DNA from 4 places in the Actinocorallia sp. A-T 12471 genome. Region 2 is predicted to be linked to each of the others. Evidence: riboswitches for the same ligand, from Rfam matches in the RefSeq annotation. Region 2 holds a riboswitch; each other region holds the start of a gene.
The links. Region 2 has a riboswitch for cobalamin ahead of cobN (cobaltochelatase subunit CobN). Riboswitches for the same ligand answer to the same signal wherever they lie in the genome.
Positions count from the first base shown of each region.

Region 1: it holds a riboswitch for cobalamin, as region 2 does, so the genes downstream of both, R9X44_RS20830 (ABC transporter substrate-binding protein) here and cobN (cobaltochelatase subunit CobN) in region 2, are expected to answer to the same signal.
Region 3: it holds a riboswitch for cobalamin, as region 2 does, so the genes downstream of both, R9X44_RS04545 (CbtB domain-containing protein) here and cobN (cobaltochelatase subunit CobN) in region 2, are expected to answer to the same signal.
Region 4: it holds a riboswitch for cobalamin, as region 2 does, so the genes downstream of both, R9X44_RS22590 (ribonucleoside-diphosphate reductase subunit alpha) here and cobN (cobaltochelatase subunit CobN) in region 2, are expected to answer to the same signal.

Region 1 covers NZ_JAWZTE010000007.1:128,841-134,363, reverse strand. The annotation lists gene R9X44_RS20840 (ABC transporter ATP-binding protein) at 1-914, opposite strand, end outside; gene R9X44_RS20835 (iron ABC transporter permease) at 911-1,981, opposite strand; gene R9X44_RS20830 (ABC transporter substrate-binding protein) at 1,978-3,177, opposite strand; cobalamin riboswitch at 3,355-3,484, opposite strand; gene metE (5-methyltetrahydropteroyltriglutamate--homocysteine S-methyltransferase) at 4,337-5,523, opposite strand, start outside.
Region 2 covers NZ_JAWZTE010000002.1:96,957-102,479, forward strand. The annotation lists gene R9X44_RS05605 (precorrin-2 C(20)-methyltransferase) at 1-21, opposite strand, end outside; gene R9X44_RS05610 (precorrin-8X methylmutase) at 21-641, opposite strand; gene R9X44_RS05615 (hypothetical protein) at 642-2,546, opposite strand; cobalamin riboswitch at 2,580-2,709, shown strand; gene cobN (cobaltochelatase subunit CobN) at 2,744-5,523, shown strand, end outside.
Region 3 covers NZ_JAWZTE010000001.1:962,314-967,836, reverse strand. The annotation lists gene cimA (citramalate synthase) at 1-152, opposite strand, end outside; gene R9X44_RS04555 (branched-chain amino acid aminotransferase) at 394-1,485, opposite strand; gene R9X44_RS04550 (3-isopropylmalate dehydrogenase) at 1,690-2,739, opposite strand; cobalamin riboswitch at 2,892-3,025, shown strand; gene R9X44_RS04545 (CbtB domain-containing protein) at 3,055-3,249, shown strand; gene R9X44_RS04540 (CbtA family protein) at 3,249-4,004, shown strand; gene R9X44_RS04535 (hypothetical protein) at 4,054-5,523, opposite strand, start outside.
Region 4 covers NZ_JAWZTE010000008.1:167,964-173,486, reverse strand. The annotation lists gene R9X44_RS22590 (ribonucleoside-diphosphate reductase subunit alpha) at 1-1,930, opposite strand, end outside; cobalamin riboswitch at 2,021-2,223, opposite strand; gene R9X44_RS22585 (PfkB family carbohydrate kinase) at 3,367-4,524, shown strand; gene R9X44_RS22580 (RNA polymerase sigma factor) at 4,508-5,523, opposite strand, start outside.

The DNA.
Region 1 (5,523 bases), on a different contig from region 2:
TCTTCGTCGGCCGTGACCGTGAGGTCGGCCTCGTCCGAGGTGACGGGACGCCAGCCGTGCCGGGTGAGGGCGCGTTCGACAAGGGCGCGGCGTAGGCCGTCGGCCGTTACGCGGACCGTGCCTCCGGTGCGCGTACGCGGCGTGAACACCCCGGCGACGGGGTCGAAGGCGAGGTCGACGCCGTCGAACACCGCGCTGATCGAGCCGTCGAGGGTGAGTTCCTCGGGGGTGCCCGAGTGAAGTCGCCGGTCCGGGGTGACGAGCCAGACCCGGTCCGCGATCCGCAAGGCGAGTTCCAGATCGTGCGTCGAGACGATGACGGCCAAGGCGCGCTCCACAGCGAGCCGCCGCAGCAGACCCATGACGGTGACGCGCGAGGTGACGTCGAGGAACGCGGTCGGCTCGTCGAGCACGATCGCCGAAGGCTCCTGCGCGAGCGCGCGGGCGATGAGGACCCTTTGCCGCTCCCCGTCCGACAGTTCCACCGCCTGCCTGTCGGCGAGGTGCAGCGCGCCGACCGCGTCGAGCGCCCAGGTGACGGCGTCCGCGTCGGCCTCGGACAGCCGCCCGGTGAGGCCGGTGTGCTGGTAGCGGCCCAGCCCGGCGACCTCGCGCGCGGTGAGCAGCGGCGGCATGTCACGTTCGGTGAGGACCACCGCGAGCCGACGGGCCAGCTTCGCCGCCGAGAGCGTCGCGATGTCCGTCCCGTCGAGGGTCGCGCCCCCGCCGAGCGGCGGTTGCAGCCCGGTGAGGGTCCGCAGCAGCGTCGATTTGCCTGCCCCGTTCGGCCCGATCAGGACGGTCAGCTCGCCCGCCTCGGCCGTCGCGGTCAGGTCTTCCAGGACGCGGTGGGCGGGCCTGGCCCGTCGCGCGGGGTAGCCGACGGACATTTCGTGCAATCGGAACCCGCTCATACCGCCAGTCCCATCCGCGCGGCCCTGCTGCGCAGCAGCACGGCGATCACCACCGGCGTGCCGAGCAGCGTGGTGATGGCGTTGAGCGGCAGCACCGCGCCGCTGCCGGGGGCCTGGGTCGCGACGCAGCACAGCAGCGCGACGCACGCGCCGAGCAGCAGCACCCCCGGCATCAGGACGCGGTGGTCGGCGGTGCCGAGCAGCAGCCGCGTCACGTGCGGCACCGCGAGCCCGAGGAACGCGATGGGCCCGCAGAACGCGGTGACCGCGCCCGCGAGCACCGACGCGACGAGCAGCGTCACGGTCCTTGTCCGCCGTACGTGCACGCCCATCGTCCGCGCGTAGTTCTCGCCGAGCAGCAGCGCGTTGAGCGGCTTCATCCAGGCCAGCGCAAGGGCGAGCGCGCCGACGCAGACGGGACCGAGTACCGCGAGGTCGGCCCAGGTCGTCCCGGCGAAGCTGCCGAGCCCCCACGCGATGTACTGCTGGGCGAGGCGCGGCTCGGTGTAGACGAGCATCAGCGTGATCACCGAGACCGCCGCCGAGCCGACCATGACGCCGATGACGAGCAGCGTCACGACCGACCGCACCCGTCGCGCGAGCGCGAGCACGAGCAGCAGCACCGCGGCCGCCCCCGCCGACGCGGCGAGCACCACGCCGACCCTCCCGAGCCCCGCCACCCCGGCGGTGAACGCGCCGGCGCTCCCGCCGCCCCACCCGGTGACGACGAGGGCGACCCCGAGGCTCGCCCCCGAGCTCACTCCGAGGATGTACGGCTCGGACAACGGGTTGCGGAACAGCGTCTGCATCTGCACGCCCGCGACGGCGAGCGCGGCCCCCGCGAGCGCGGCGGTGACAGCGCGCGGCAGCCGCACGGTCCACACGATCGTCTCGGTGGCCTGGTCGGCGTCGCGGGCGAGCGCGGCGAGGACCGAGCCGAGCGGCAGCGGCGTCGAGCCGATCATGACGGCGAGCACGAAGGCGACCGCCGTCAGCGCGGCGAGACCGGCCAGGACGCCCGTCCTGCGGCGCACGGCCGCGGGACGGGCGGAGCGCGTGACGGTCACGCCGCGAGCTTCCGGTAGAAGGTGAACGCGTGGCCCGGCGAGAGGTCCGGGTGCAGGATCGCGACGAGGTCGGCGAGGATCAGGTCGGGCCGCGCCACGCCGCGCTCCCAGTAGTCGTTCCCGCCGCCCGGCCCGAGGACCTTGTTGGCCGACCACACGTCACCCGTCTGGAACGCCTTGAACTTCGCGTAACGCGCGTCTGCCTTCTCGGCGTCGGCGAGCTTCGTCCAGCCGTTCTCCACGACGAGCCACGTGGAGGCGTCCTCGGCCTTGGCGAGCACGGCCTCGAGGTCGAGCGTCGTGCTGCCGGTTCCTGCGGTGTCGGCCCAGGCGTAGGTGCCGCCCGCGTCCTTGATCAGCGAGCCGACGTAGCTGCCGCCGTTCGGGATCGACCACTGGCCCGAGTACATCGTGCCGGGCAGGACCGTCGTGGGCTCCGCGTTCTTCACCTTGTCGGCGAGCGTGCGGTAGTCGGCTGCGACCTTCGTGAAGACCTGGTCGGCCTTGGCTTCGGAACCCGTCAGCGCGGCGAAGAACTTCACCCACTCGGCGCGGCCCAGCGGGCTCGACTCGAGCCACTCGGCGTTCGCCAGGACGTCGACCCCTGCCTCGCGCAGCGGCTGGTAGCCGGGGTTCTCGGTGCCGTCGGTGACCAGGACGTCGGGGGCCGCGCCGACGACCTTCTCCACGTCGATCTCCTGGCCCGACGCGTACTCGGCGACCGCGCCCGACTGCACCCGCTCGATCACGTCGGGGGAGGTGACGTAGGCGGCCGAGGAGACGCCCTTCAGCACGTCGAGGACGCCGAGGTCGGCGAGGAAGGGCAGATGGGTCGTGGACGCCGAGAACAGCGACCGCACCGGGGTCTCGACGGCCACCGCGCCCTCCAGCTCGCCCGTCAGCGCGGGCTCGGGGGTGCCGCAGCGGACCAGGACGTACGTCTGCGGCTTCGCGCCGGGCGAAGGCTGCTTGACCGTCAGGACCTGGTAGTTCCTGGCGTAGGTGAGGGTGAAGTTGGTCGCGTGCTCGAGCTTCTGCTTCACGGGGAAGTAGTCGGTTGCCGCGTCGTAGGACTCGACGCAGCCTTGCGCGTCGGCGGACGGCGCGGCCTTGTCGTCGTCACCTCCGCACGCGGTGACGCCGAGCGCGAGGGCGACTGCCAGGGGCAGGCCGAGCAGCCTGCGGGGGAAACCCATCGTTGTACTCCCGGGGGAAGCCGTGCCCGCCGTTCCGCGACGCCGGACACGGGATGAAGGGGGGCCTTCCGGGAGAAGGGCACGCTTCCAGCGCGCTCCACACTGCGTACGGCATGCGCCGCCACCGTCCTCTCTCGGGGAGATCCGCCCCAATTTCTGCGAGGAGGCGAGACGGGTGAGTCTCCTGGCTGACGGCTCGAACGCCGGATCCCGGCCTTCCCACCCCGCAGGGCAGTGGCTTGAAGTTCGGGACCGGCTCGCCGATCACAGTGGCGGGACCGCGCCGGACTAACACCGGCTTCCTCATCCCCCGCTCGCCTTCCCCCCCATAATGCCACGCCCCCACCCCCCACCCCCAAGCCCCAGAACGAACCACATACCCGACACCCCTCCCCACGTCCCCCAAAGAAACCATCAGCGCAAGAGGCCCGCCCCTCCTCCGGCCCCCGAAGGACCTGTCGGCATCAGAGGCCATCGCGTGTATAGCGTCCCTCCCCGCAGTCCTCACAGGGTCCGTCGGCGTTGGAGGACATCGCGTGTGACGCGCCCCTCCCTGCGGCCCCCGCAGAGACCGTCGGCGTCAGAGCGCATCGCGTGTGACGCGTCCCTCCCGCGGTCGCCGCAGGAATCGTCGGCGTCAGAGGCCGCGCGTCTTTTCGTTCCCCGCAGTCCCGAAGGGACTGCGGGGTGAAGGGATCTTGTGTGTCGCGTCCCCTACGCCGCAGTCCTGCAGGGGCCGTCGATGTCCGAAGACATCGCGTGCCCCACGCCCTCCACAGTCCCACAGGGACATCGACGTTAGAGGGCACTGCGTGTGCCGCGCCCTCCGCGTTCCCGAAGGGACTGTCGGCGTCAGAGGGCACTGCGTATGCCGTGCCCTCCGGAGTCTCGACGGGACGTCGACGTTTAAGGGCGTCGAGCGTTTCGCGTTCTTCACCCGCAGTCCCGCAGGGACCGTCGGCGTCTGAGGGCCCGGGTCCTTCAGCCCGCAGGGGCCGTCGGTGTCAGAGGCCGCGCGTCCTTCACCCGCCGGGACCGTCGGCGTCAGAGGGCCCCGGGTCCTTCACCCCGCAGGGCCCGTCGGCGTGAGGGCGCGCGTGCCTTCACCCCGCAGTCCCGAAGGGACTGCGGGGTGGGTTTGGGGTAGTTGGGGTGGGTGTCAGTTGAGGGTGGCGCGGACGCGGCGGGCGGCGGTGACGAGGTTGCGCAGCGCCGCCTCGGTCTCGGGGTAGGCGCGGGTCTTCAGGCCGCAGTCCGGGTTGACCCACAGCCGGGCCGGGTCGACCGCCTGGAGCGCACGCCGGAGGTTCAGCTCGATCTCCTCGACCGACGGGACGCGCGGCGAGTGGATGTCGTAGACGCCGGGCCCGATCCCGTTCCGGTAGCCCGCCGCGCGCAGGTCGCCGACCAGCTCCATCCGGGAGCGGGCCGCCTCCACGCTGGTGACGTCGGCGTCGAGGTCGGCGATCGCGCCGATGATCTCGCCGAACTCCGCGTAGCACATGTGCGTGTGGATCTGCGTCGCGTCGGCCGCGCCCGACGTCGCGAGCCGGAACGCGCCGACCGCCCACTCGAGGTAGGCGGCGTGGTCGCGGGCGCGCAGCGGCAGCAGCTCGCGCAGCGCGGGCTCGTCCACCTGGACGACGCCGATACCGGCCGCCTCGAGGTCGCCGACCTCGTCGCGCAGCGCGAGCGCGACCTGCCGCGCGGTCTCGGCGAGCGGCTGGTCGTCCCGGACGAACGACCACGCCAGCATCGTCACCGGACCCGTCAGCATGCCCTTTATCGGGCGGTTCGTCAGCGACTGGGCGTATTCGGCCCACTCGACGGTCATGGGCTCGGGCCTCGACACGTCGCCGTGCAGGATCGGCGGGCGGACACAGCGCGTCCCGTACGACTGCACCCAGCCGTGGTCGGTCGCGGCGTACCCGTCGAGCCGCTCGGCGAAGTACTGGACCATGTCGTTGCGCTCGGGCTCGCCGTGGACGAGCACGTCGAGGCCGATCTCCTCCTGGAGGGCCACGACGGACGCTACCTCGTCGCGCATCGCCTGCTGGTAGGCGGCGTCGTCTATCCGTCCCGCCTTGTGCGCGGCGCGGGCCTTGCGGATCGCGTCGGTCTGCGGGAACGAGCCGATCGTCGTCGTCGCGAGCACCGGCAGGCCGAGCCTGGCGCGCTGGGCGGCGAACCGGGCGGCGCGGTCGCCGCGACGGGCGTCGCCGAGCGCGTCGAGACGGGCGCGGACCTCGTGGTTCGTCCCGGCCGCGTACGCCTCGAGCGAGACCGGGCGCGGGTCCTCGGCGGTGAGCATCGTGCGCAGCGCGACGACCTCGGCGACCTTCTGCC
Region 2 (5,523 bases):
GTAGAGCTTGCCGGTGCGCATCACTCCTCCTCGCTGGCGATGGCGTTGACGGCGGCGACGGCCATCGCGCTGCCGCCGCGTCTTCCGTGGACGACGACGTAAGGCAGGTCGCTGTCTGCGAGCGCCTGTTTGGACTCGGCAGCGCCGATGAACCCGACCGGCACCCCGATGACGAGGGCGGGCCGTCCCGCGCCCTCCGCGACGAGTTCGAGAAGCCGGAACAGCGCGGTGGGCGCGTTGCCGATGGCCACGACCGCGCCTTCGAGGCGGTCGCCCCACAGGTCGAGTGCGGCGGCGCTACGGGTGGTCGCCAAGCGCGCGGCGAGCTCGGGGACGCCGGGGTCGTCGAGGGTGCAGATGATCTTGTTGTCGGCGGGCAGCCTGCGGCGGGTGATGCCCGAGGCGACCATCTTGGCGTCGCACAGCACCGGCGCGCCGCCGAGCAGGGCGGCCCGACCCGACGCGACCGCGCCCGGCGACCAGGCGACGTCGGCGACGAGGTCGGTCATGCCGCAGGTGTGGATCATGCGCACGACGACGCGGGCGACGTCGTCGGGCAGCCCGGTGAGGCGTGCCTCGGCGCGGATCGTCGCGAACGACCTCCGGTAGATCTCCGCGCCGTCGCGGATGTAGTCCATCACTCAGCCCTCTCGTGCTTCGCCGACGGCGGCCCCCGCCGTCACGAGCGAGGACAGTACCGGCCCTTCGGACACCCGGTAGCCATCGGCCGTCGCGACGACGTCCACGACGGGGCCCTCCGGCCTGCCGCAGCGGCGTTCGCAGCCGGACCAGTGGACCCTTCCCGCGCCGGGGGTCATGACGGCCCGGGCGTCGGCCCGTACGTCGGCGAGGGCCTTGCCGCAGCCGGGACGTCCCGTGCACGCGGTGACCCCCGCGAGCGCGTCACGCGGGTCGAGGATGAAGCCGTATCTGCGCAGTTCCTCGACGGTTTCGGGGCCGCCCGTCACGACGACGCTGCGCCAAGGCGTTATGACGATCTGCTCCCATGTCGCAAGGACCTCGGCCTGCTCGACCGTAAGGCGGCCGAGCGGAGCGCCGGCCACCACGAGGCCGCCGGGGACGCAGCCCAACGGGATCGCGTTGGGCTCGCGGCTGCGCGCGGAGTCTTCGGGAGAGGCGTCGGTCACATAAGGCAGGTCGCGCAGCGCGCGCACAATGCCCGGCACGGCTTCCGGCAGCTCGGTGAGCCGCCAGGCCGACGAGCCCAACGTCTCCCGCTCTGCGAGGAAGGACTCCGCCGCGGCGAGCAGCGCTTGCACGACGTCGGCGACGGCCACGCACAGCCCCGTGGCGGAGCCCGCTAGGCGCAGCGCGAACCTTGACGCGTCGAGTGCGACCGCCGACACGTCAGCGCGGGGAAGCCGGTCGCCTCCCCCGTCGTCGAGCCCGAATAGGAACCTTCCGGGCAGCGCCGCGAGCCCCGGCCGCGCGCACAACTCCCGGTCCAGCGCGCTGACAAGCGGCCCGATATCGACCCGCCCCGACCCGTCCCCCTCTCCTCCCACGGCGAGGCCGGCCGCGCACTCGGCCGCGACGGAGACCGCTCCGCCCGCGTCCGCACCGGGAACACCGCGCACTCCCGCGTCAGAGGCATGCGCGGCTGCTCCGGGGGCCTCGCCGGAAAGACCGCGCCCGTCCAGGTCAGCGGCGTGCGCGGCCAGGGCCTCCGCCCGAATAGCCGGGCCGAGGACCTCCCACCGCGCGGCCGAGCCCAGGGCCTCCCTCCGCACGGCCGGGCCGGGGGCCTCGCCCCGCGCGGCCAAGCCGAGGGTCTCCCCCCACGTGGCCGAGGCGGGTGACTCGCCCCGTGTGGCCGAGCCGGGGGCCTCGCCCCGCGCGGCCGAGGCGGGTGACTCGCCCCGTGTGGCCGAGCCGGGGGCCTCGCCCCACGTGGCCGAGGCGGGGGCCTCCCCCCGCGCGGCCGAGCCGGGGGCCTCCCCCCACGTGGCCAAGCCGAGGGCCTCCCCCCACGCGGCCGAGCCCAGGGCCTCGCCCCGCGCGGCCGAGGCGGGTGACTCGCCCCGCGTGGCCGGGCCGACGGGCTCCCGCCGCGCCGCCAAGGCGGAGGCCCCACACTGCGCGGCCAGGACGGAAGCCTCCTCCCGCGTGGCTGGGTCGGTGGGTTCCCGCTGTGCCGCCAAGGGGGAGGGGTCGCGCTGCGTGGTCAGGGGGGAGGCTTCGTGCTGGGGTGTGAGGCTGGGGGGCTTTGTCTGGGGGGTGAGGGGGGAGGCGGTGATGTTGCGGACGCGTTCGTGGGTCGGGGAAGGGAGCAGGCCCGCGGCGGTGAGGTGGGCGGTGAGGGCCGGGAGGCGGGCCGGGTCGATGCCGCGGATCTGGATGTTGGCGCGTGAGGTGAGTTCCAGCTCGCCCGTGCCGAACGCGCGGGCGGCGGCGGCCAGCGCGGTGAGCTGGGCGGACGTGACGCGGCCTCCGGGGAGCCTGAGGCGGGCCAGGGCGCCGTCGGCGGCGGTGTGCGGACGGAGCGCGCCGGGGCAGGCGTCGGGACGCTCACGCGGGGTGGTCATGTCGCCATGGTGCCACTTGCCGCCGAACCGCCCGCAACCGGTAATGTCGGGCGGGACGAGTCGTGCGAGGAAATCCGGTGTGAGCCCGGTGCTGTCCCGCAACTGTGATCGGAGGCCACGGCCGCCCGAAAGCCAGACACTCCCGCCCGTCGCCCGACCATCGACCGGGGCGCGGACCCCGAGGGAGGACCGTCGCCATGGGCGAGCCAGTTTTTGAGGGCGGCACTGTCGTGCTGCTTTCGACGTCCGACACCGACCTGCTCAGCGCGCGCGCTTGCGGCGCGGCCTACCGGCTCGGCAACCCGGCCCGTCTCACCGCCGCCGAGCTCCCCGCCCTCACCGACGGCGCTTCGCTCGTCGTGGTCCGGCTGCTGGGCGGCCGGAGGGCCTGGGAGGAAGGGCTCGACGCCCTGCTCGCCGGGAAGGTCCCGGTCGTCGTCCTCGGCGGGGAGCAGGCTCCGGACGCGGAGTTGATGGAGCTGTCCACGGTCCCGTCGGGTGTCGCCGCGCAGGCGCACGCGTACCTCGCGCACGGCGGCGCGGCCAACCTCGGCGAGCTGTACAAGTTCCTGTCTGACACCGTCCTGCTGACGGGTTTCGGCTTCGAGGCCCCGCAGGAAACCCCTGTGTGGGGAACCCTCGACCGCGCAGCGCGCGACGTAGACGGCCCGACGGTAGCGGTCCTGTACTACCGGGCCCACCACACGGCGGGGAACACCGCCTTCATCGAGGCCCTGTGCGAGGCGTTGGAGGACAAGGGCGCAAGGCCGCTCCCCGTCTACTGCGCCTCCCTGCGCTCGGCCCCCGCCGACCTCCTTGACGTCCTCGGTACCGCCGACGCCCTTGTGGTGACGGTCCTGGCCGCCGGAGGCACCCGTCCGGGGGCGGTCTCGGCGGGCGGCGACGACGAGCTGTGGGACGTGGGCGCGCTCGCCGCCCTCGACGTCCCGATCCTGCAGGGCCTGTGCCTGACCAGCAGCCGCGCCGAGTGGGCGGCCAACGACGACGGCCTGTCCCCGCTCGACGCCGCCTCCCAGGTGGCGATCCCCGAGTTCGACGGCCGCATCATCACCGTCCCGTTCTCGTTCAAGGAGATCGACGAGGACGGCCTGACCGTCTACGTCGCCGACGCCGAGCGGGCCTCGCGCGTCGCGGGGATCGCCTACCGGCACGCGCTCCTGCGGCACGTGGACGCGGCCGACAAGCGGGTGGCGCTGATGCTGTCGGCCTACCCGACGAAGCACTCGCGCATCGGCAACGCCGTCGGCCTCGACACGCCGCGCAGCGTGGTCCGCCTCCTGCGCGCGCTCGGCGAGCGCGGGTACGACGTCGGCGACCTGCCCGGAGCGGCCGCGCAGGACGGCGACGCCCTGATGCACGCGCTCATCGCGGCGGGCGGCCAGGACGAGAACTGGCTGACCGAGGAGGCCCTGGCCGCCAACCCGGTGCGCATCTCCGGCGCGGACTACCGCGCGTTCTTCGACACGCTGCCCGACGACCTGCGCGCGTCGATGGTGGAGCACTGGGGCGAGGCCCCGGGCAGCCTGTTCGTCCATGACGGCGACATCGTGCTCGCCGCCCTGACGGCGGGCAACGTCGTGGTGATGGTGCAGCCGCCGCGCGGTTTCGGCGAGAACCCCATCGCGATCTACCACGACCCGGACCTTCCGCCCAGTCACCACTATCTCGCCGCGTACCGGTGGCTCGAGGAGTCGTTCGGCGCGCACGCGGTCGTCCATGTCGGCAAGCACGGCAACCTCGAGTGGCTGCCCGGCAAGGGCGCTGGCCTGTCTGCCGACTGCGGTCCTGACGCGGCCCTCGGCGACCTGCCCCTCATCTACCCCTTCCTCGTCAACGACCCCGGCGAAGGCACGCAGGCCAAGCGCCGCGCGCACGCCGTCCTGGTAGACCACCTGGTTCCGCCGATGGCGCGCGCGGACGGCTACGGCGACATCGCCCGGCTCGAACAGCTCCTTGACGAGCACGCGGGCATCGCCGCGATGGACCCGGCGAAGCTCCCGGCGATCCGCGCCCAGATCTGGACGCTCATCCAGGCGGCGAAGCTCGACCACGACCTCGGCCTCGACGACCGGCCGCACGACGCGGAGTTCGACGACTTCCTGCTGCACGTGGACGGCTGGCTGTGCGAGATCAAGGACGTGCAGATCCGCGACGGCCTGCACGTGCTCGGCGAGGTCCCCGAGGGCGACGCGCACGTGAACCTCGTCCTGGCGATCCTGCGGGCCCGTCAGATGTGGGCGGGCAGGCAGTCGCTGCCGGGCCTGCGCGAGGCGCTGGGGCTCGCCGAGGACGGCTCGGCGGGCCGTGCCGAGACCGACGCGGCCGAGGAGCTCGCCGGACGGCTCGTGCGGGCCGCTGAGGCCGGCGGCTGGGCCGACCCCGCGGCGGCAGTCCGCGAGGTCCTGGGACGCGACGACGAGGCGGTGACGGCGGTGCTGCGCTTCGCCGCCGACGAGGTCGTCCCTCGCCTCGCCCGCACGACCGACGAGATGGCGCACGTCCTGCACGCCCTGGAAGGCGGATATGTCCCGGCCGGGCCTTCCGGCTCGCCGCTGCGCGGCCTGGTGAACGTGCTGCCGACGGGCCGGAACTTCTACTCGGTCGACCCCAAGGCAGTCCCGAGCAGGCTCGCGTGGGCGACGGGCCAGGCGATGGCCGATTCGCTTCTTGAGCGCTACCGGACCGAGCACGGGCGGTGGCCCGCGAGCGTCGGCCTGTCGGTCTGGGGGACGAGCGCGATGCGCACGGCCGGCGACGACGTCGCCGAGGTCATCGCGCTGCTGGGCGTCCGCCCGGTCTGGGACGACGCCTCCCGCCGCGTCACGGGCCTCGAGGCGATCCCGTCGGACGAGCTCGGACGCCCCCGCGTCGATGTGACGGTCCGTATCTCCGGCTTCTTCCGCGACGCGTTCCCGCACGTGGTGGCGATGCTGGACGACGCGGTAAGGCTCGTCGC
Region 3 (5,523 bases), on a different contig from region 2:
TTCGCGCCGGGCCAGCCGCCCTCGATGAAGCCCACGCCGAGCGCGTCGAGGTGCCGGGCGATCACCAGCTTGTCCTGCACACTCAGGTTCAGTCCCTCCTGCTGGGATCCGTCCCGCAGGGTGGTGTCGTAGACGTGGAAGCCGTCGCTCATCGGTGGGTGCCCCTCAGATCGCAAGGTCCGGCGAAACAAAAAGACCCCCCACGGGACGTGAGAGGTCTGCGCGCCGGCGATGTCCTTTTAGCCGACGCGCCGTCCGATAATGATCAGGCCGGAGCGCATAACGCTACGCAGTCTGCCACACGTGTTACGAGCCCGTCACACGGATCTCACATTACGAGACACACATCACAAGGGCCGGACGCGCGCGGCGTCCGGCCCTCTGGTGGTCAGCTCAGGCGAGCCGGCTGATCCACTTGTAGGGGTCGGGGCGGTTGCCGTACTGGATGCCGACGAGTTCTTCGCGGAGGCGGAGGGTGACGGGGCCGCCCTCGGTGGAGATGGTGAACTCGCCGTCCGCGCCCTTGACGCGGCCGACGGGGGTGATGACGGCGGCGGTGCCGCAGGCGAAGACCTCGGTGAGCGCGCCGGAGGCGACGTCGTCGCGCCACTGCTCGACGCTGATCGGCTCCTCCGACACCTTGATCCCGAGGTCGGGCGCGAGGCGAAGAAGAGAGTCCCTGGTGATCCCGGGAAGGATCGTGCCGGTGGCCGGCGGCGTGATCACCCGGGCGTCCGCGCCTGAGCCGTAAACGAAGAAGAGGTTCATGCCGCCCATCTCCTCCACCCAGCGGTGCTCGGCGGCGTCCAGCCAGACGACCTGGTCGCAGCCCTGCGCGACGGCCTCCTGCTGCGCGACGAACGCCGCGGCGTAGTTGCCGCCGCACTTGGCGAAGCCCGTGCCGCCGGGCGCGGCCCTGGTGTACTCGGTCGACAGCCACACCGACACCGGCTTGATCGCGCCGGAGAAGTACGCGGCCGACGGCGAGGCGATCACACAGAACAGGTACTTGCTCGACGGGTAGTTGACGCCCATGCCCGTCTCGGTCGCGATGATGAACGGCCGCAGGTACAGGCTGTGGCCCTCACGGGTCGGCACCCAGTCGCGGTCGGCGTCGACCAGCAGCCGCAGCGCCTCGACGAAGGTCTCCTCCGGCAGCTCCGGCATGGCCATGCGGCGGCACGAGACGTTGAAGCGCGCCGCGTTGGCCTCGGGCCGGAAGCTGACGATGGAGCCGTCGGGCTGGCGGTACGCCTTGAGGCCCTCGAACAGCTCCTGGGCGTAGTGGAAAACCTTGGTGGCCGGGTCCAGGGAGAGCGGACCGTACGGCCGGAGCTGGGCGTCGTGCCAGCCGCGTTCGGTGTCCCACTCGATGGTGATCATGTGTTCGGTGAACACCTGCCCGAACCCGGGCTCGGCAAGCACCGCCTCCCGCTCCTCGGGGGACCTGCGCTGCTCGGCGAGCTTGACGGTGAACTCGATCATGTCTGTCCAAACCTCTTCCGGGTCACCGGGGAACGACCTCCGGTGCACTCCATTGTGTGCTCTGTCTCACGTTCACGCGAGCGGGCCTCGGGGGACGCGGCGCACACACCCGGGAAAGCCGAGAACGGGCGCGCCGCGTCGGCGGCACGCCCGTCCTTGAGGCCCCTTGGGGGAAGATCCTTCGAGGAACCAGGTGGCTGCCGCCTACCCGGCTACTCGCTTGGCGATCGCGTCGCCGACCTGCTGGGTGCTGCGCGCGCCGGTCCGCTCGGTCAGGTCGTCGCCGACGGCCTTCTCGATCTTGCGCGCGGCCTCGGGCAGGCCGAGGTGCTCGAGGAGCATCGCGACGGACAGGATGGTGGCCGTGGGGTCGGCCTTGCCCTGGCCCGCGATGTCGGGGGCGCTGCCGTGGACCGGCTCGAACATCGACGGCGCGGTCCTGTCGGGGTTGACGTTGCCGGACGCCGCGAGGCCGATGCCGCCCGCGATGGCCGCGCCGATGTCGGTGATGATGTCGCCGAACAGGTTGTCGGTGACGATCACGTCGAACCGCGACGGGTTGTTCACGAAGAACATGGTCGCCGCGTCGACGTGCATGTAGTCGGTGGTGACCTCGGGGAACTCCGCGCCGACCTGCTTGAGGATCCGCTGGTACAGCTCGCCCGCGAAGGTCAGCACGTTGTCCTTGTGGACCAGCGTGAGCTTCTTGCGCGGCCGGCCCGCGGCGATCTGGAAGGCGTACCGCACGACGCGCTCGACGCCGAAGGCGGTGTTGACGCTCTCCTGGGTGGCGATCTCGTGCGGGGTGCCCTTGCGCAGCACGCCGCCGACGCCGGTGTACGGCCCCTCGGTGCCCTCGCGGACGACGATCATGTCGATGTCCTCGGGGGCGACGTCCGCCAGCGGGGTCTGCACACCGGGGAACAGCTTGACCGGGCGCAGGTTCACGTAGTGGTCGAGGGCGAAGCGCAGCTTCAGCAGCAGCCCGCGCTCCAGGGTGCCCGACGGGACCGTCGGGTCGCCGACCGCGCCGAGGAGGATGGCGTCCTGCCCGCGGATCTCCTCGAGGACCGAGTCCGGGAGGACCTCGCCGGTCCTGTGCCACCGGGCCGCGCCCAGGTCGTAGGCGGTCTGCTCGATCGCCAGGTCATACTGACCGGCGATCACGTCGAGGACCTTCAGGCCCTCGGCGACGACCTCGGGACCGATGCCGTCACCGGCGACGACTGCGAGTCGGATGTTGCGGGTTGCCATGGCGGCATTCTAGTGCATCCGTCTCAGTCATCGGTCATCCGTCTCACATTTCAGAACATGTCCGGCATCGCGCCGACGCAATGACCTGGGGAGTGGCCTGGGAAGTGGCCTGGAACGCTCCCCCGCCTGCTTGACGAACCGCCGCGCGGCAGAGGACCCTCCAAAGGACAAATACATACAGAGGCGACGGTGTGCAGGAACCCGGTGAGAGTCCGGGACGGTCCCGCCACTGTGATCCGGCCACGGCCGGAGAGTCAGGACACTGACCCGTCGTCCTCCCTGGTTCGGGGCGAGGCACCCCGAAAGGAGACCCCTATGAGCACCCCCGAGACGACGGCGGGAGCGGGCGCGCAGCCCGCGTCCGTCAGCGACGTCCGCAACTTCGTGTTCCTGGCCATCGCCGTCGTGCTGGCGTTCGCCACCCTCTACGCCCTTTTCTTCGCACCGCAGACCGTCCTGCACGAGCTCGCGCACGACGGTAGGCACCTCTTCGGCGCGCCCTGCCACTGATGGCCGCCGAACTCCTGCCCCGCCTGATCGGCCGGGGCGTCATCGCCGGTGCCCTCGCGGGCCTCATCTCGGGCGGTTTCGGCTTCTTCGTCGCCGAACCCGTCATGGACCGCGCCGTCGAGCTCGAAGGCGAGCGTTCGGCGGCCGAGGCCGCCGCGTCGGGCGTCCACGAGCACGCCGAGGAGGTGTTCACCCGCACCGAGCAGCACTTCGGACTCGTCCTGTCGTCGGTCGGGGCGGGCATCGCCCTGGGCATCCTGTTCGCCGCCGTCTACTGGGCGGTCTTCCGCCGCACGTCCGATGAGCGGCCCTGGCAGCGTTCCCTGACGCTCGCCGGAGCCGCGTTCGCGGGCTTCTGGCTGCTCCCGTTCGTCCGCTACCCGGCCAATCCTCCGGGCGTCGGCGACGAGGGCACGCTGGAGCAGCGGACCGTCACGTGGGCCGCCGCCATCGTCATCGGCCTCGCGGCGATGTTCGTCGCGTGGCGGGTGAACGCGGCGCTGCGGGTGAAGCCCGACCATCTCCGGCAGCTCGCGACCGGCGCGGTCGGCGTCGTCGGGCTCGCCGTGCTGTTCCTGCTCCCGGCCAACCCCGACGAGCTTCCGGTGCCGCCGGAGCTGCTGTGGGACTTCCGGATTCTGGCGGCCGCCTCAGCCGTCATCCTCTGGACGTCGCTCGGCGTGGTGTTCGGCCTGCTCGGACTGCGCGCGGCGGCTCCCGTCGCCGTCGCGCAGCCGGCGCACGCGGACGCCTAGTCCGCACGCGAGCGCCGGGCGGCACGCAGCCGCCCGGCGCTTCGTGCGTTCAGACCGGCGGTGACAGCAGCACCGCGAGCCGCTCGGGCCCCGAGACGCCAAGGCGCGCGCAGATCTCGGCGATCTGCTCGGCGACGGCCTTGGCCGGCATCGCCATCTGCTCGGCGATCTCCGGCTCGGTGCGGCCCGCCGCGACGAGTTCGGCCATCTCGTACTGGATGCGGCTGAGGTCGGGCACGGCGGCGGTGCGCAGCGCGGGCGTGCGGACCTGGTCCGAGCGCTGGGCGAGCACCCAGGCCCTGGTCCCGGCCGCGGCGGCCTGCTGCTTGTCCCAGTGCACCTCGGCGGCCTGCGCGGCGGCCTCGGCCGCGTGCAGCGCCATGCCGAGCTCCTCGAACTCGAACGACACGCCGATCAGGCCCGACCAGTCGCCCGCCGCCGACGCCTCGGCGTGCCGCGCGCACAGCGCGGCGAGGTCGCCCTCGGCGTCCTCGGCGAGGTGGGCGAGCCGGTCGGCGACGACGCCGGCCGCGCCGAGCCTGACGACGTCGTGCAGGGCCGTCAGCGCATAGGGCCGCAGCTCAAGGGCCTCGGCGGCGGCCGCTGCGTCGAGCAGGCCGTGGACTGCCGCGCCGGTCGCGCCCTGGGCGACGAGCAGCCAGGGGCGGGCGAGCGCGACGGGGAACCACAGCGCGCGCAGCGTCGGCAGGGCGCGGCGGTCGGCCTCGGCGAGCGCGTGCCGTGCCGTCGCGAGGTCGCCCGCGAGCGCGGCGGAGTGCGCGAGCTCGCCCAGGCAAGGACCGGCGAACAGCGACCTGCCGCGCTCGAGCATCCGCGCGCCGTCCCAGCCCTCGCGCAGCGCGGCGTGCACCTGGCCGCGCGCGCGGGCCACGCGGGCGCGGGTCGCGGCGCGCGCGACGGGATCGTCGGACGGGACGCCGTGCTCGGCGGCGGCGTCGAGGTCGCCGACGCTGATCCACACCCAGGACCGCGCGAACTCGAGCAGCGGCCCGGACTCGGGGGCGTGCTCGTGCCAGTGGTCGGCGTGGCGCAGCCCGGCGCGCACCTTGTCGAGCGCGGCCGTGGCCTGGCCGGTGAGCGCGGCGGTGACCGCCTCGACGGTGTCGATCCGCGCGCGGATCGCCGGGTCGGCGTCGCTGAGCTCGGCGGCGTCGTCGGCGAGGTCGAACGCCTCGCGGCTGCTCGCCCGGTGCACCGCGAACGCCGCGCGCTGCGCGAGCAGCCGCTGACGCGCGGCGGGCATCCCGACGGTCTCCAACGCGACGGACAGGACCCGGTCGGCGTCCTCGGCGCGGCCCAGCCCGTAGGCGAGGACGGCCGCGCGGGCGCAGGCGAGCACGGTGCGCGCCTTGTCCTCGGGGCGGCGCGGCGCGTCGGCGAGCATCAGCTCGGCCTCTTCCGGCGCGCCGAGCGAGGCGAGCAGCGACGCGCGCGCGATGGCCTCTTCAAGGGAGGCGGGCCCCTCGCCTGAGCGCGCGGGCACCTCCTTCCACTGGCC
Region 4 (5,523 bases), on a different contig from region 2:
CGGCAAGGTCGATGAGCGCGCGCTGCGGCAGCTCCCACGCCGTCCGGTAGAGCGCCTTGAGGTCGTCGTCGAGGACCGGGATGTCCTGGATCGACCCTTCCGCGCGCTTGATCGCGTCGCGGATCTCCGGAATCCACAGGCCGCGCTCGCGCAGGTCGCGCACGAGGTAGCGGTTCACCTGGAGGAACTCGCCCGACAGCGTCTCGCGCTTGAACACATTGCTGACCTGCGGCTCCACACACTCGTAGCAGCCCGCGATCGACGCGATCGTCGCCGTCGGCGCGATCGCCACGAGCAGCGAGTTGCGCAGGCCCGTCCGCGCCACGCGCTCCCGCAGCTCGGCCCACTCGGTGCTGCGCGCCGCGCCCGGGAAGTGGTCGGGGTGCAGCACGCCGCGCGCCGCCCGCGTCGCCCCGTACGACGGGTGCGCGCCGAGCTCCTCGGCCAGCTCCGACGACGTCCCGTACGCGGCGAGCGCGATCTCCTCGGCGATCGCCGTGGACAGCTCGCGCGCCTCGGGCGAGTCGAACGGGAGCCGCAGCGTGAAGAACACGTCGGCGAGGCCCATGACGCCGAGGCCCACCGGACGCCACCGCAGGTTCGCGCCGCGCGCCTCGTCGGTCGGGTAGAAGCCGCGGTCGATCGTGCGGTCGAGGAACCGCACGGCCGTCTTGACGGTCTCGCGCAGCCGCGCGAAGTCGAACCCGTCAGGTCCGACATGTCGGGCGAGGTTGACGGAGCCGAGGTTGCACACCGCGGTCTCCCCGTCGCTGGTGACCTCGAGGATCTCCGTGCACAGGTTCGACAGGTGCACCACGTTGCCCGGCTCGGCCGTCTGGTTGCAGGCGCGGTTCGCGGCGTCCTTGAACGTCATCCAGCCGTTCCCGGTCTGCGCGAGCGTCCGCATCATCCGCCCGTACAGCGCGCGCGCCGACACCCGCCTGACGTACCGTCCCGACTCCTCGGCGGCCCGGTAGGCGGCATCGAACTCCGCGCCCCACAGGTCGACAAGCTCGGGGACCTCCTTCGGGTCGAACAGCGACCACTCGGCGTCGGCCTCGACGCGGCGCATGAACTCGTCGGGGATCCAGTGCGCGAGGTTCAGGTTGTGCGTGCGCCGCGCGTCCTCACCCGTGTTGTCGCGCAGCTCGAGGAACTCCTCGACGTCGGCGTGCCACGGCTCCAGGTACACGCACGCCGCGCCCTTGCGCCGCCCGCCCTGGTTGACCGCCGCGACGGACGCGTCAAGCGTGCGCAGCCACGGCACGATCCCGTTGGAGTGCCCGTTCGTGCCGCGGATGAGCGAACCGCGCGAACGGATCCGCGACCAGGCGATCCCGATCCCGCCCGCGTACTTCGACAGTCGCGCGACCTGCGCGTACCTCTCGTAGATGGACTCGAGCTCGTCACGCGGCGAATCCAGCAGGAAGCACGACGAAAGCTGCGGACGGGCCGCGCCCGAGTTGAACAGCGTCGGCGACGACGGCAGGTACTCGAGCCGCGACATCAGCCCGTACAGCCGGCCCGCCTCGGCGACGGTGTCGGCGAGCCCGCACGCGACCCGCAGGAAGAAGTACTGCGGCCGCTCGATCACCCGGCGCGTGACGGGGTGGCGCAGCAGGTACCTGTCGTAGACCGTCCGCATCCCGAAGTACTCGAGGCGCGCGTCGGCGGCGTGGTCGACCAGCGCGTCGAGCTCGGCCGCGTGCTCGGCGACGAACGCCGCGGTCCGCTCGTTCAGCAGCCCCTGCGCGTGCGCCAGCGCCACCGACGCCGCGAACGACACCGCGCCCTCCCCGGCGGCCTCGTCGGCGATCAGCCCGGCCAGCAGGCCCGCCGCGACGCGTGACTGGTCGGGGTCTGCCGCGACCCGCGCGGCGGCCTCCCGGATGGCCTGCTCGCGATCGTGGGCCGCCACGGTCACCGTCATCTGCTCTCCCTCGCAGCATGTGCCCGAAGGCGCGCGAGGACGGCGCACGGCACAGCTCCGCGCACGCGTCCGCCGCCCTCCCTCGAGGCGTATGGACGTAACAGCGCGGGCAGGTCTTCGGACTCAGGGGCGCACACCACTCGCCTACCGGCCGTCGCTTCCCAGGCCCTCCCGGACCCAGTGCTCTGTGACGGCTTCCGTTCCCCTTCACCGCTGCGGGGCAGCTCCGGATTCCCACCGGATTCCCTCTCACCCCACCCCTCCCGGGGCGGACCAGCGCAAGAGAACTCTACATCTAGTACCCCCACCCCCCAACAACCTCAACATCTAGCCCCCTCCGCCCTCCCCCACCCCACCCAAACACCGCCCCGCCCCCCCACACCACCTGCACCCAAGACACACAAAGCCAGCCCAGCCCGCAAGCCCACACCACCACCCTCACCCTCCCGCACCCCCAACACCGCCCACACCACGCGCGCCCAAGGCACCCAAAGCCAGCCCAGCCCGGCAGCCCGCAAGCCCACACCAGCACCCCCACACCCCCAACGCCGCCCACACCACGCGCACCCAAGGCGCGCAAAGCCGCCACAGACCGGCGACGCACGAATCCACACCAGCATCCGCACACCCCCGCACCACCTGCACCACCCGCACCCAAGACACACAAAGCCAGCCCAGCCCAGCAGCCCGCGAGACCACACCACCCCCCGCACCCCCGCACCCCCGCACCCCCCGCACCCCCCGCACCCCCCGCACCCCCCCGCACCCCCCCGCACCCCCCCGCACCCCCCCGCACCCCCCCGCACCCCCCCGCACCCCCCAACGCTGCCCACACCACGGCACCCAAGGCACAACGCCAGCACAGCCCGGCGGCCCGTGAGTCCACACCAGCACCCTCACACTCCCGCAGCCCCAGCACCGCCCACACCAGGCACCCAAGGCGCGCAGCGCAGGCGCAGCCCGGCGTCCGGCGCGTCGCGCCGCAATCCAGCGCCTACCGTCCACGCCAGGCGCTCAAGGCGCGGGACGCCAGCACCGCGCGGCGGTCTGCGTGGCCGTGCTGCAAGTGGGCGCCCGCCGTCCACGACAGGTGCTCAAGGCGCGCGAAGTTTGGCACAGCCAGGCGGTCCGCACCGGGTACGCAAGGCGCAGCGACGCCAGCGCAGCGCGGTGGTCTGCGTGGTCGTGCTGCAAGTGGGCGCCCGCCGTCCACGCCGGGTGTTCAAGAGGTGCGGAGCCTGGCACGGACTGGAGGTCTGCGTGAGTGCGCTGCAGGCGAGCGGCCGCCGCCCATGCGCGCGCCCTGCTGGGAGTGGTCGGGGTCCGCGTGGCGGTACGGCGGTCGAGCGGCCTTCTGGGCGTTGAAGGCGTGGGCGCGACACACCGGACGAGTGTGGGTTGCGGAGTCCGGGAGGGTTGGGGTGGAAGGTGGGGGTGTGGAGGAAAAGTCCGAAGGTGTGGCGGAGGGGTACACGGTGACGCCGGAGTCGACGGTCCGGCATCGGACGCCCATCGAGGATCTCGGGCTTCCGGTGCGGGTGTACCGGGCGCTCATGCGGGCCGGCCTCGACAGCGTGGGCAAGGTCGTCGCACTCGAGCGTGCGGCCCTGGTCGAGCGGGTGGCGGGGCTATCCGACGAGATGGCGGGGGAAGTCGTCGCGGCGCTGCTGCGGCACCGGGCCACGGGGCCGCTCGTCGACGAGGTGCCCACTGACGTGCTCGTGCTGGGCGGGGCCGGGGTCGACACCGTCGTCAGGGTCGCGGCGCTGCCCGTGCCGTTCGCGGACTCCGTGCCCGCGCCCGGGATCACCGAGTACGCCGGGCACACCGGAACCGGCGTGGCGGTCGGTTGCGCGGCGCTGGGGCTGCGCGCCTGCCTTGTCGACTTCTTCGGACGGGACCCGCAGGCCGACATCGTCCTCCAGCGGCTCCGCGACAGCGGGGTGACGGTCACCGTCCTGCCCGCGCGGCGGACGCGTCGGTCGGTGAACCTGGTGGACCCGTCGGGGCGGCGCATGTCCTTCTACGACGGCCAGGACGAGCCCGGGACTCGCGTCCCCGAGGAGACCCTGCGGCGCCTCCTGCGCGACGCACGCCACGTCCACGTCTCGATCATGGACTTCGCCCGGCAGGTCTACCCGCTGCTCGACGGCCGTTCCTCGTCCACGGACCTGCACGACTGGGACGGCGCGTCCACCTACCACGAGGACTTCGCCTACTCCTCCGATCTCGTCTTCCTCAGCTCCGCCGCCCTGGGCCCGCGTACGCCCGAGGTCATGCGCCGCATCCTCGACCGCGGCCGCGCGCACACCGTCATCGCGACCGACGGAGCCGCCGGCGGCCGGTACCTGACCCGAGCCGAAGGCACAGTCCGCCCTTACCCCGCCGTGACGGGCACCCCCGCCGTCGACTCCAACGGCGCCGGAGATGCCTTCGTCTCCGGCTTCCTCTACGCCCACCTCAACGACCTCCCCCTCAAGACCGCCCTCCACGCGGGTGCCATCGCGGGCCACCACGCCTGCACCACCCCCGGCATCCACACCACCCCCCTCTCCCTCACCACCCTCCTCCCCCACCTCAACCCCACCCCCTGACCACCCCCACCAAGCCCCCACCCGCACCCACCCACCCACACCGGGCGTCGCGGGTTGGTGTCGCGGGTTGGTGTCGCGGGTTGGTGTCGCGGGTTGGTGTCGCGGGTTGGTGTCGCGGGTTGGTGTCGCGGGTTGGTGTCGCGGGTTGGTGTCGCGGGTTGGTGTCGCGGGTTGGTGTTCGATCGTGTAGCAGGTTCAGGCGTTCAGCGGGGTTGTTGGGCTGGGTCTGGTCTGGGGGTAAGGGGGTGGGGTGGGGGCGGAGGGTTTGGGCTTTGGTGGTGAGGTGGCGGTGTTCGGCTCGGCTGTGGGTGTGGCGGGCGGCTTTGCGGTAGGCGTCGGCGGCGGCCCGGGTGTCGCCCAGGAGTTCCAGGAGGTGGGCGCGGGTGGCGTGGTAGCGGTGGTGGGACGCGATGCGTTTGTCCTCGGCCAGGGCGGTGAGCGCTTCGAGGGCCGTGGCGGGGCCCTCGACCATGGCGAGGGCCACCGTGCGGTTCAGGGTGACCATCGGGCTCGGTTCGAAGCGGGCGAGGAGGTCGTAGAGGCCGAGGATCTGCGGCCAGTCCGTCTCCTCCGGTGAGGGCGCCTCGCTGTGCACGGCGGCGATCGCGGCCTGCAGCTGGTACGGGCCCAAAGGGCCCTTGCTCAGCGCCTCCTCGATGAGGGCGAGTCCTTCGGCGATGAGGTCGCGATCCCACAGGGCGGTGTCCTGCTCGGCGAGCGGCACAAGGTCGCCGTCGGGTGTGGTGCGCGCCGCGCGACGTGCGTCGTTCAGCAGCATCAGGGCGAGAAGGCCGCAGACTTCAGGATCGTCCGGGCGCGCCGCGCGAAGCATCCGGGTGAGCCGGATCGCCTCATCCGCCAGGGGTGGCGCGGTGAGTTCGCTGCCGGAACTCGCCGTGTAGCCCTCGTTGAAGACGAGGTAGAGCACCCGGGACGCCGCCCGCACCCGCTCGGGAAGCTCGCTCTCCGCCGGCAGCGTGAACGAGGCCCCCGACTCCC